DNA from 2 places in the Streptomyces corchorusii genome. Region 1 is predicted to be linked to the other one. Evidence: riboswitches for the same ligand, from Rfam matches in the RefSeq annotation. Region 1 holds a riboswitch; the other holds the start of a gene.
The links. Region 1 has a riboswitch for glycine ahead of gcvT (glycine cleavage system aminomethyltransferase GcvT). Riboswitches for the same ligand answer to the same signal wherever they lie in the genome.
Positions count from the first base shown of each region.

Region 2: another riboswitch for glycine. It lies ahead of gcvP (aminomethyl-transferring glycine dehydrogenase); the one in region 1 lies ahead of gcvT (glycine cleavage system aminomethyltransferase GcvT).

Region 1 is NZ_KQ948358.1:314,721-320,086, forward strand. Features, by position in the region: gene AQJ11_RS22490 (enhanced serine sensitivity protein SseB) at 1-787, opposite strand, end outside; gene AQJ11_RS22495 (AAA family ATPase) at 854-1,522, opposite strand; glycine riboswitch at 1,702-1,797, shown strand; glycine riboswitch at 1,798-1,910, shown strand; gene gcvT (glycine cleavage system aminomethyltransferase GcvT) at 1,953-3,071, shown strand; gene gcvH (glycine cleavage system protein GcvH) at 3,211-3,588, shown strand; gene glyA (serine hydroxymethyltransferase) at 3,603-4,868, shown strand; gene AQJ11_RS22515 (L-serine ammonia-lyase) at 4,931-5,366, shown strand, end outside.
Region 2 is NZ_KQ948364.1:8,585-13,950, forward strand. Features, by position in the region: gene AQJ11_RS31460 (MerR family transcriptional regulator) at 1-286, shown strand, start outside; gene AQJ11_RS31465 (DNA polymerase IV) at 368-1,858, shown strand; gene AQJ11_RS31470 (PRC-barrel domain-containing protein) at 1,780-2,151, opposite strand; glycine riboswitch at 2,271-2,365, shown strand; gene gcvP (aminomethyl-transferring glycine dehydrogenase) at 2,540-5,366, shown strand, end outside.

The DNA.
Region 1 (5,366 bases):
GGCCGTACTGGTAGAAGGGCCGGACGTTCGTTTTCAGCCAGTCGGAGACCGGGTCCTCGGCCACGTCCATGAGGATCAGGTTGACCGGCCACTTGACCGGGACCCGGCCGAGGGCCCTGCCGAGGGCGTCCAGGGGCAGCGTCCGGATGTCGCCCTCCCACTGGGAGAGTTCCACGCCCACGAACATCACCGGGTCGGCCGTCTCGATGGCGGCCAGGCAGCGGCGGGCGGTGAGGACCACGCCGGTCTCGGCGAACTCGGCGGAGGCCGCGGAGAGGAAGTCGACCGGATCGTCCTGCCAGTCGGGCTCGAAGAGGCGGACCCGGCCGCCGGCGTTGGGCCCGTCGAGCGGGGTGCGGCCGGCGCGGCACAGCTCGGCCACGGCGCCGGGCGGCAGCGGGATGCCGACCACACCGCCCGGGTTCACCGCGATGCCCGCCTGCGGCGGCAGGCCGCGCGCGAACTCCACGGCGGGGGCGATGGTGTACGACATGTGGGGACCGGCCGCCTGGCGCAGCTGCTCCTCGGAGCTGAACACCGGGACGTACACCTGGCCGTCGATCTCCATCGTGGGCAGGTCCAGCGGCCCGCTGTGCGGGCCACCGCCGTTGGGCAGCGGTATCCACAGGAAGCTGCGGCCGATGACCTCGATGATCCGGTCGCCCGCCGAGGGGATGCCGAGGGAGGCCGACAGCACCTCCTCCAGCTCGTTGCCGGGCCAACCGCCGTGCGGGTGGGGGTGCGCCTGTGCCGGGAAGTCCGCTGGGATGTCCGCCGGGAAGTCCATCTGCCTACCGCCTGCTGGGAACCACTGCTGTGAGCAAGAAGGCTAGCGGGTGGCTGTGACAGTGCCTCACCGAACGAAGCCGACCCGGCTGAGGACGTCCGCCGCGTCCCGGTCCAGCAGCACCGCCGCCCCGCAGCCGGCGGGCAGCGCCCCCTTCTCCACCGCGCGCAGCAGCCGGGCGGTCGTACGGCGGTGGCGGCGGAAGGCGTAGCGGGAGACGCCCCGGCCGCGCTCGCGCTGGCCCGCCCAGGCGGTCTCGGGGCTGACGTCGAGCAGGAGCAGATGCAGGGTGGCGCCGCGGCGCCGGGCCTCGCGGGCCAGCCAGGCGCGCACCCAGGGCTGGGTGCCGCAGTCGTGCACGACGACGCCCTCGCCGGTGCGCAGGGCCCTGCGCAGCGCGGCGTAGTGGGCGAGGCGGACCAGGGGGCGGTAGAGCGCGTACGGGACGGAGCGGGGGACGCGGGCGTCCCAGCGGTCCCGGGTGTCCTGGGAGTCGACGCGGTGGCCGGTGACCGCGCGGTGCATCAGGGTGGACTTGCCGCTGCCGGGCAGACCGGTGATCACCACCAGGTCGCGGGGGCCGAAGAGCAGGGCGTGCGGGCTGCGGCCCGCGCGGTCGCGCAGGTCGCGGACGACCGGGGCGGGACCGTCCGCGCGGCGCCCGCGGGCCTGGGCGGAGGGCCGTCCCGGCACCGCGATGCCGGCGTCGGTGGCGTAGGCCGATGTCCTGTTCACCGTGATCGTCCTCCCCAGTGGGCTTGGTCATCCCCATGCCCGTTCTCTGTAAAGAGAAGGTAATGGGCAACGGTAGGAGGTACGTGTGCGTTCTGCCACAGCTCGGTCACAAGGAGCGCGCTCTGGATGGGCGGGGAGCGGCGTGCAATGATGTGCCCGCCAACTGCATACCGGCCGCTTGAATCCGCGCGGGAGAGTTCCCAGCCCCGGGCTGGGACGCCGAAGGAGCAAGTCCCTCCCTTGAATCTCTCAGGCCCCGTTACCGCGCGGGCGAGGCACATCTGAAAAGCGGGCCGCTGTGTCAGTGGCTCCACCCAAGGTGCAAGCCCTGATCGTCCCTGTGGCGGTCGTGGCGAACCTCTCAGGTTCCGATGACAGATGGGGAGGAACGTTCCTCGCCTGTCCGCTCGCCTTGGGAGACGACCGTCCGATGAGCAGCACTGAACTCCGCCACACCGCGCTCGATGCCGTACATCGCGCGCTCGGTGCGACGATGACCGACTTCGCGGGCTGGGACATGCCCCTGCGCTACGGCTCCGAGCGCGACGAGCACCTCGCCGTGCGGACCCGGGCCGGTCTCTTCGACCTCTCCCACATGGGCGAGATCACCGTCACCGGCGACCAGGCAGCCGCGGTCCTGAACCACGCCCTGGTCGGCGACATCGCCTCCGTCGGCGTCGGCCGCGCCCGCTACACCATGATCTGCCAGGCCGACGGCGGCATCCTGGACGACCTGATCGTCTACCGGCTCGCCGAGACCGAGTACATGGTCGTGGCCAACGCCTCCAACGCCCAGGTGGTGCTGGACGCCCTGACCGAGCGCGCCGAGGGCTTCGACGCCGAGGTCCGGGACGACCGGGACGCCTACGCGCTGATCGCCGTGCAGGGCCCGGAGTCCCCCGGCATCCTGAAGTCCCTCACCGACGCCGACCTCGACGGCCTGAAGTACTACGCCGGCCTGCCCGGCACGGTCGCCGGCGTCCCGGCGCTGATCGCCCGCACGGGTTACACCGGCGAGGACGGCTTCGAGCTGTTCGTGCGGCCCGAGCACGCGGTCGAGCTGTGGCAGGCGCTCACCAAGGCCGGCGAGGGCGCCGGGCTCGTCCCGTGCGGGCTGTCCTGCCGGGACACCCTGCGCCTGGAGGCGGGCATGCCGCTGTACGGGCACGAGCTGACCACCTCCCTCACCCCCTTCGACGCCGGGCTCGGCCGCGTGGTCAAGTTCGAGAAGGAGGGCGACTTCGTCGGGCGCGAGGCGCTCACCGAGGCCGCCGCCCGGGCCCAGGAGAACCCGCCGCGGGTCCTGGTCGGCCTGGTCGCCGAGGGCCGCCGGGTGCCGCGCGCCGGGTACGCCGTCGTCGCCGGCGGCGAGGTGATCGGCGAGGTCACCTCCGGCGCTCCCTCCCCCACCCTGGGCAAGCCGATCGCCATGGCCTACGTCGACGCCGCGCACGCGGCGCCGGGCACCGAGGGCGTCGGCGTGGACATCCGGGGCACCCACGAGCCGTACCAGGTCGTGGCACTGCCGTTCTACAAGCGCCGGAAGTAGACACCGGCCGCGGTCGCGCCCGCCCGGGGACCCCGGTCCCGTGGCCGGGGCGTGACTCTGCGCACATTCCCCCGCTCACCAGCGGTTTCCTTAGTCACCCCGTCATCAGCACCCTCGCGCGTACAGGAGAATTCAGGCCATGAGCAACCCCCAGCAGCTGCGCTACAGCAAGGAGCACGAGTGGCTGTCGGCCGCCGAGGACGGCGTCGCGACGGTCGGCATCACGGAGCACGCGGCCAACGCGCTCGGTGACGTCGTCTTCGTCCAGCTCCCCGAGGTCGGCTCCACGGTGTCCGCGGGCGAGACCTGCGGCGAGCTGGAGTCGACGAAGTCGGTGTCCGACCTGTACTCCCCGGTCACCGGTGAGGTCACCGAGGTCAACGAGGACGTCGTCAACGACCCGTCGCTGGTGAACTCCGCCCCCTTCGAGGGTGGCTGGCTGTTCAAAGTACGCGTCGCGGAGGAGCCGGCCGACCTGCTCTCCGCCGACGAGTACACCGCCTTTTCCGCCGGCTGAGGAGTCGTAGCCGTATGACTGTCCTGAACACGCCCCTGCACGAGCTGGACCCGGAGATCGCCGCCGCGGTCGACGCCGAGCTGCGCCGTCAGCAGTCGACCCTGGAGATGATCGCCTCCGAGAACTTCGCGCCGCTCGCGGTGATGGAGGCCCAGGGCTCGGTCCTGACGAACAAGTACGCCGAGGGCTACCCGGGCCGCCGCTACTACGGCGGCTGCGAGCACGTCGACGTCGCCGAGCAGATCGCCATCGACCGGGTCAAGGAGCTGTTCGGCGCCGAGTACGCCAATGTGCAGCCCCACTCCGGCGCCTCCGCGAACCAGGCGGCCCTCTTCGCGCTGGCCCAGCCCGGGGACACCATCCTCGGCCTGGACCTGGCGCACGGCGGCCACCTGACCCACGGCATGCGGCTGAACTTCTCCGGCAAGCAGTTCGACGTGGTCGCCTACCACGTGGACGCCGAGACCGGCCTGGTCGACATGGCCGAGGTCGAGCGGCTCGCCAAGGAGCACCGCCCCAAGGTGATCATCGCGGGCTGGTCGGCGTACCCGCGGCAGCTGGACTTCGCCGAGTTCCGCCGGATCGCCGACGAGGCCGGCGCGTACCTGTGGGTCGACATGGCGCACTTCGCGGGCCTGGTCGCGGCCGGTCTGCACGAGAACCCGGTGCCGTACGCCGACGTGGTCACCTCCACCACCCACAAGACGCTGGGCGGCCCCCGCGGCGGCATCATCCTCGCCAAGAAGGACTTCGCGAAGAAGCTGAACTCGTCCGTCTTCCCGGGCTTCCAGGGCGGTCCCCTGGAGCACGTGATCGCGGCCAAGGCGGTGTCCTTCAAGGTCGCGGCCTCGGAGGAGTTCAAGGAGCGCCAGCGTCGTACGGTGGAGGGTGCCCGCATCCTCGCCGAGCGCCTGACGGCCCCGGACGCCCGCGAGGCCGGCGTGAACGTGCTGTCCGGCGGCACGGACGTGCACCTGATCCTGGTGGACCTGCGCGCGTCCGAGCTGGACGGGCAGCAGGCCGAGGACCGGCTCCACGAGGTCGGCATCACGGTCAACCGCAACGCCGTCCCGAACGACCCGCGCCCGCCGATGGTCACCTCGGGTCTGCGCATCGGTACGCCGGCCCTGGCGACCCGCGGCTTCGCGGCCGAGGACTTCGCCGAGGTCGCGGACGTGATCGCCGAGGCGCTGAAGCCGTCCTACGACGCCGAGGCCCTCAAGGCGCGCGTGAAGGCGCTCGCCGACAAGCACCCGCTGTACCCGGGCCTGAACAAGTAAGTCCCCGGTGGGGCACCCGCACCGGGTGCCCCACCACCCCCCTGCTGTCTTGAGGAGTGACCGTGGCCATCTCGGTCTTCGACCTGTTCTCGATCGGCATCGGTCCGTCCAGCTCCCACACGGTCGGCCCGATGCGCGCGGCGCGGATGTTCGCCCGCCGCCTGCGCAACGAGGGCCTCCTGGAGCAGGCCGCCGCCGTCCGCGCGGAGCTCTACGGCTCCCTGGGCGCGACCGGCCACGGCCACGGCACCCCGAAGGCCGTCCTGCTCGGCCTGTGCGGGGACTCGCCGCGCACGGTGGACGTGGAGACGGCGGACGCGCGCGTGGAGGCGATCAAGGCGGAGGGGCGGATCCGGCTCCTGGGCGAGCACGAGATCGCCTTCGACTTCGACCGGGACCTCGTGCTGCACCGCCGCAAGGCCCTGCCGTACCACGCCAACGGCATGACGCTGTGGGCCCACGACGCCGACGGCAAGGAGCTGCTCTCCAAGACGTACT
Region 2 (5,366 bases), on a different contig from region 1:
CATCCGCACGGCCGTCCAGCACCTCAGGGAACGCGGTTTCCGCGACCTGGAGCGGATGACCCTGATGAGCGACGGCGCGACCGTGTACGAGTGCACCTCGCCGGACGAGGTGCACGCCCTGCTCCAGGGCGGTCAGGGCATCTTCGGGATCGCTGTCGGCGTGGTGTGGCGGGACGTGGAAAGCGCCCTCTCCCAGCTGCACGGCGAGCGCATCGACACCGGCGAGACCCTGGTCGGGCACAACCCCGCGGACGAGCTGGCGCGGCGCCGCAACCGGGCGGTCTGACCTCCGGCTCCGGCCGCCGGCCCTCTCGCGGGGCGCCCCGGCCGCACGGCGTTGTCAGTGCCGTGGTGCAGCATCGGAGATGTGAGAAACGCGCCCACGATCCTGCATCTCGACATGGATGCCTTCTTCGCCTCGGTGGAGCAGGCGTCCAAGCCGAGCCTGCGCGGGAAAGCGGTGGTCGTGGGCGGGCTCGGACCGCGCGGGGTGGTGGCGACCGCGTCGTACGAGGCACGGGTGTTCGGGGTCCACTCGGCGATGCCCATGTCCCAGGCGCGCCGGCTGGCACCCAACGCCGCGTACCTGGTGCCGCGCTTCACCCTGTACCGGACGATCAGCGAGCAGGTGATGGCGCTGCTGCGGGAGCTGTCACCGCTGGTGGAGCCGCTGAGCCTGGACGAGGCGTTCGTGGACCTGGAGGCCGGGGGAGCGGCCTGGGACGGGGAGTCGGCGCGGCGGGCCGGGGAGAAGCTGCGCGCGGACATCCGGGCGGTCACCGGGCTCACTGGATCGGTGGGGCTCGCCGCCTCCAAGATGCTCGCGAAGATCGCCTCCGAGCAGGCCAAGCCGGACGGCCTGCGGCTGATCGAGCCGGGCACGGAGCGGGCGCTGCTGGCGCCGATGCCGGTGCGCACCCTGCCGGGGGTCGGACCGGCCACCGGGGACCATCTGCGCCGGGCCGGGATCACCACGGTGGAGGAACTGGCGGAGGCCGGCGAGGACGAGCTGGTCCGGCTGCTCGGCAAGGCGCACGGGCACGCGCTGTACGCCATGGCCCTGGCCCGGGACGAGCGGCCCGTGGTGGCCGAGCGGGAGACCAAGTCGGTGTCGGTGGAGGACACGTACGACGTGGACATCCACGACCGGCTGCGGGTCGGTCTGGAGGTGCAGCGGCTGGCCGACCGGTGTGTGGGGCGGCTGCGCCAGGCCGGGCTGTCCGGGCGGACCATCGTGCTGAAGGTGCGGCGGTACGACTTCTCCACCCTGACCCGCTCCGAGACGCTCAGGGGGCCCACGGACGACCCCGTGGTCATCCGCGAGGCGGCGGCGCGACTGCTGGACTCCGTGGACACCACGGGCGGGGTGCGGCTGCTCGGGGTGGGGGTGTCCGGGCTCGCCGACTACACGCAGGAGGACCTGTTCGCGCAGGCGATACCCGTGCCCGCGGCGAAGGAGCCGGAGAAGGATGCGGTGGAGGCTGTCGTGGAGCGGGCGGAGCCGGTCGAGCGGCAGTGGCGGGCCGGACAGGACGTGCGGCACGCGGAGCACGGGCACGGGTGGGTGCAGGGGAGCGGGCTGGGGCGGGTGACCGTGCGGTTCGAGACGCCGCACTCCCCTCCGGGGCGGGTGCGGACGTTCTTCTCCGACGATCCCGCGCTGGAGTCCGCCGATCCGCTGCCGTTGGTCCCGGATTCCTCCCACCCGGCCGAACGTCCCGGTCCGCCCGACCGCGGCCGTCGCACGGCTCCGTCCCGGCCCCCGGAGGACCTCGCGGCTCAGGCCTCCTCCGACCCCGCCAGCTTGCCGAAGTCGCGGTCCGGGACCTTGGGGGGTGAGGCCACGTCGAGGCCGTAGTGGTGGTAGAGCTGGAGCTCCTGTTCGGGGGAGAGGTGGCGGCCCACGCCGAAGTCGGGGGCGTCCTTGATGAGGGAGCGGTCGAAGGGGACGTGCAGGGTGCCCTCGACGAGTTCGCTGGGCTCCAGCGGCACGAAGGCGTCCCGGGAGAACAGGCCGGTGCGTATGGCCGCCCATTCGGGCACGCCGGTCGCGTCGTCCAGGTACACCTCGTCGATGGTGCCGATCTTGGTGCCATTGCGGTCGAACGCCTTGCGGCCGATCAGGTTGCGTGGATCGATGTCGGTCTGCACGGTCCCTCTCCCTCCACGTGGTCGCAACTCATCCGTAAGCACTACAAAAGAGCACATTCAAGGAGGCGGCCACTCGAAGGCCCCGGTGTTGACCTCGCTGGTAGGCTGACAGCGGCTGTCGACCCCGTGCGGGAGAGTCCTCCGACCACCTCGGAGGCGCCGAAGGAGCAAATCCTCCCCGGAATCTCTCAGGCTCACGTACCGCACGGACGAGGTCACTCTGGAAAGCAGGGCGGATGTCGACGGCTTCCGCTCTCACCGACGGGGAAAGCCGGTGCCCACGGGCGTCCGGTGAAGCTCTCAGGTCGAGATGACAGAGGGGGAGGCCGTCGGGGTACCCGCGCCGTGGTGCCCCTCGCAGGTCGCGTCAGACCAGGAGGCCTCCGCAATGACCGCCCATCGCATTCCGCTCTCCGAACTCGAAGCGGGCACCCCGTTCGAGCAGCGCCACATCGGGCCCGACCAGGAGGCGCGGGCCAAGATGCTCGCGCAGGTCGGGTACGGCTCGCTCGACGAGCTGACCGCCGCCGCGGTGCCGGATGTGATCAAGAATGCCGACGCCCTGGACCTGCCGGGCGCCCGCACCGAGGCCGAGGTGCTCGCCGAGCTGCGCTCGCTCGCCGACCGCAACCAGGTCCTCGGCTCCATGATCGGCCTGGGCTACTACGGCACCTTCACGCCCCCCGTCGTCCTGCGCAACGTCATGGAGAACCCGGCCTGGTACACGGCCTACACGCCGTACCAGCCGGAGATCTCCCAGGGCCGCCTGGAGGCCCTGCTGAACTTCCAGACGATGGTCGCCGAGCTGACCGGTCTGCCCACCTCCGGCGCCTCCCTGCTGGACGAGGGCACCGCCGCCGCCGAGGCCATGGCGCTCTCCCTGCGCATGGGCAAGAACAAGAAGGGCCTGTTCCTGGTCGACGCGGACGCGCTGCCGCAGACCATCGCCGTGATCCAGACCCGCGCCGAGCCGACCGGCGTCGAGGTCGTCGTCGCCGACCTCGGCGACGGCATCCCGGCGGACATCGCCGAGCGCGAGATCAGCGGCGTGCTGATCCAGTACCCGGGCGCCTCGGGTGCCGTACGGGACATCAAGCCCGTCATCGACCAGGCGCACGAGCTGGGCGCCCTGGTCACGGTCGCCGCCGACCTGCTCGCGCTGACCCTGCTGACCTCGCCGGGCGAGCTCGGGGCGGACATCGCCGTCGGCACGACCCAGCGCTTCGGTGTGCCGATGGGCTTCGGCGGCCCGCACGCCGGCTACATGGCCGTACGCGAGAAGTTCGCGCGCAGCCTCCCCGGCCGGCTCGTCGGCGTCTCCGTCGACGTCGACGGCAACAAGGCCTACCGCCTGGCGCTCCAGACCCGTGAGCAGCACATCCGCCGCGAGAAGGCCACCAGCAACATCTGCACCGCCCAGGTGCTGCTCGCCGTGATGGCCGGCATGTACGCCGTCTACCACGGGCCGGAGGGCCTGCGGACCATCGCCCGGCGCACGCACCGGTACGCCACGATCCTCGCCGAGGGGCTGAAGGCCGGTGGCGTGGAGATCGTGCACGGCGCGTACTTCGACACCCTCACCGCGCGGGTGCCCGGCAAGGCCGCCGCGGTCGTCGCCGCCGCCCGGGAGAACGGGGTCAACCTGCGCCTCGTCGACGCCGACCACGTCTCGGCGGCCTGCGACGAGACCACCAACCGGGCCCAGCTGGCCGCCGTCTTCGCCGCCTTCGGTGTCGAGGGCGACATCGAGGCGCTGGACGAGACCGCCGAGGACACCCTGCCCGAGGCGCTGCTGCGCACCGACGCCTACCTCACCCACCCGGTCTTCCACCAGCACCGCTCCGAGACCGCGATGCTGCGCTACCTGCGCAAGCTGGCCGACCGCGACTACGCGCTCGACCGCGGCATGATCCCGCTGGGCTCCTGCACCATGAAGCTCAACGCGACCACCGAGATGGAGCCGGTCACCTGGCCCGAGTTCGGGCAGCTGCACCCCTTCGCACCCGTCGAGCAGGCCCAGGGCTACCTCGCGCTCATCCACGAGCTGGAGGACCGCCTCGCCGAGGTCACCGGCTACGACAAGGTCTCCCTCCAGCCGAACGCCGGCTCCCAGGGCGAACTGGCCGGTCTGCTCGCCGTACGCGGCTACCACCGCGCCAACGGCGACGAGCAGCGCACCGTGTGCCTCATCCCGTCCTCCGCGCACGGCACCAACGCGGCCAGCGCCGTGATGGCCGGCATGAAGGTCGTCGTCGTCAAGACCGCCGAGGACGGCGAGATCGACGTCGAGGACCTGCGCGCCAAGATCGAGCAGCACCGCGACGAGCTGGCGGTGCTGATGATCACCTACCCCTCCACGCACGGTGTGTTCGAGGAGCACGTCGCCGACATCTGCGCCCAGGTGCACGAGGCGGGCGGCCAGGTGTACGTCGACGGCGCCAACCTCAACGCGCTCGTCGGCCTCGCCAAGCCCGGCCACTTCGGCGGTGACGTCTCCCACCTGAACCTGCACAAGACGTTCTGCATCCCGCACGGCGGCGGCGGCCCGGGCGTCGGCCCGGTCGCGGTCCGCTCGCACCTGGCGCCGTACCTGCCGAACCACCCGCTCCAGCCGGAGGCCGGCCCCCAGACGGGCGTGGGCCCGATCTCGGCCGCCCCGTGGGGCAGCGCGGGCATCCTGCCGATCTCGTGGGCCTACGTCCGTCTGATGGGCGGCGAGGGCCTCAAGCGGGCCACGCAGGTCGCGGTGCTCTCCGCGAACTACGTCGCCAAGCGCCTGGAGCCGCACTACCCGGTGCTCTACACCGGCCCCGGCGGCCTCGTCGCGCACGAGTGCATCATCGACCTGCGCCCGCTGACCAAGGCGACCGGCGTGAGCGTGGACGACGTGGCCAAGCGCCTGATCGACTACGGCTTCCACGCGCCGACCATGTCCTTCCCGGTGGCCGGCACGCTGATGATCGAGCCGACCGAGTCCGAGGACCTGACCGAGCTGGACCGGTTCTGCGATGCGATGATCGCCATCCGCGCGGAGATCGACAAGGTCGGCTCCGGCGCGTGGCCCGCCGAGGACAACCCGCTGCGCAACGCCCCGCACACCGCCGCCGCGCTCGGCGGTGAGTGGACGCACGCCTACAGCCGCGAGGAGGCCGTCTTCCCGGCCGGTGTCTCGGCCGCCGACAAGTACTGGCCGCCGGTGCGCCGCATCGACCAGG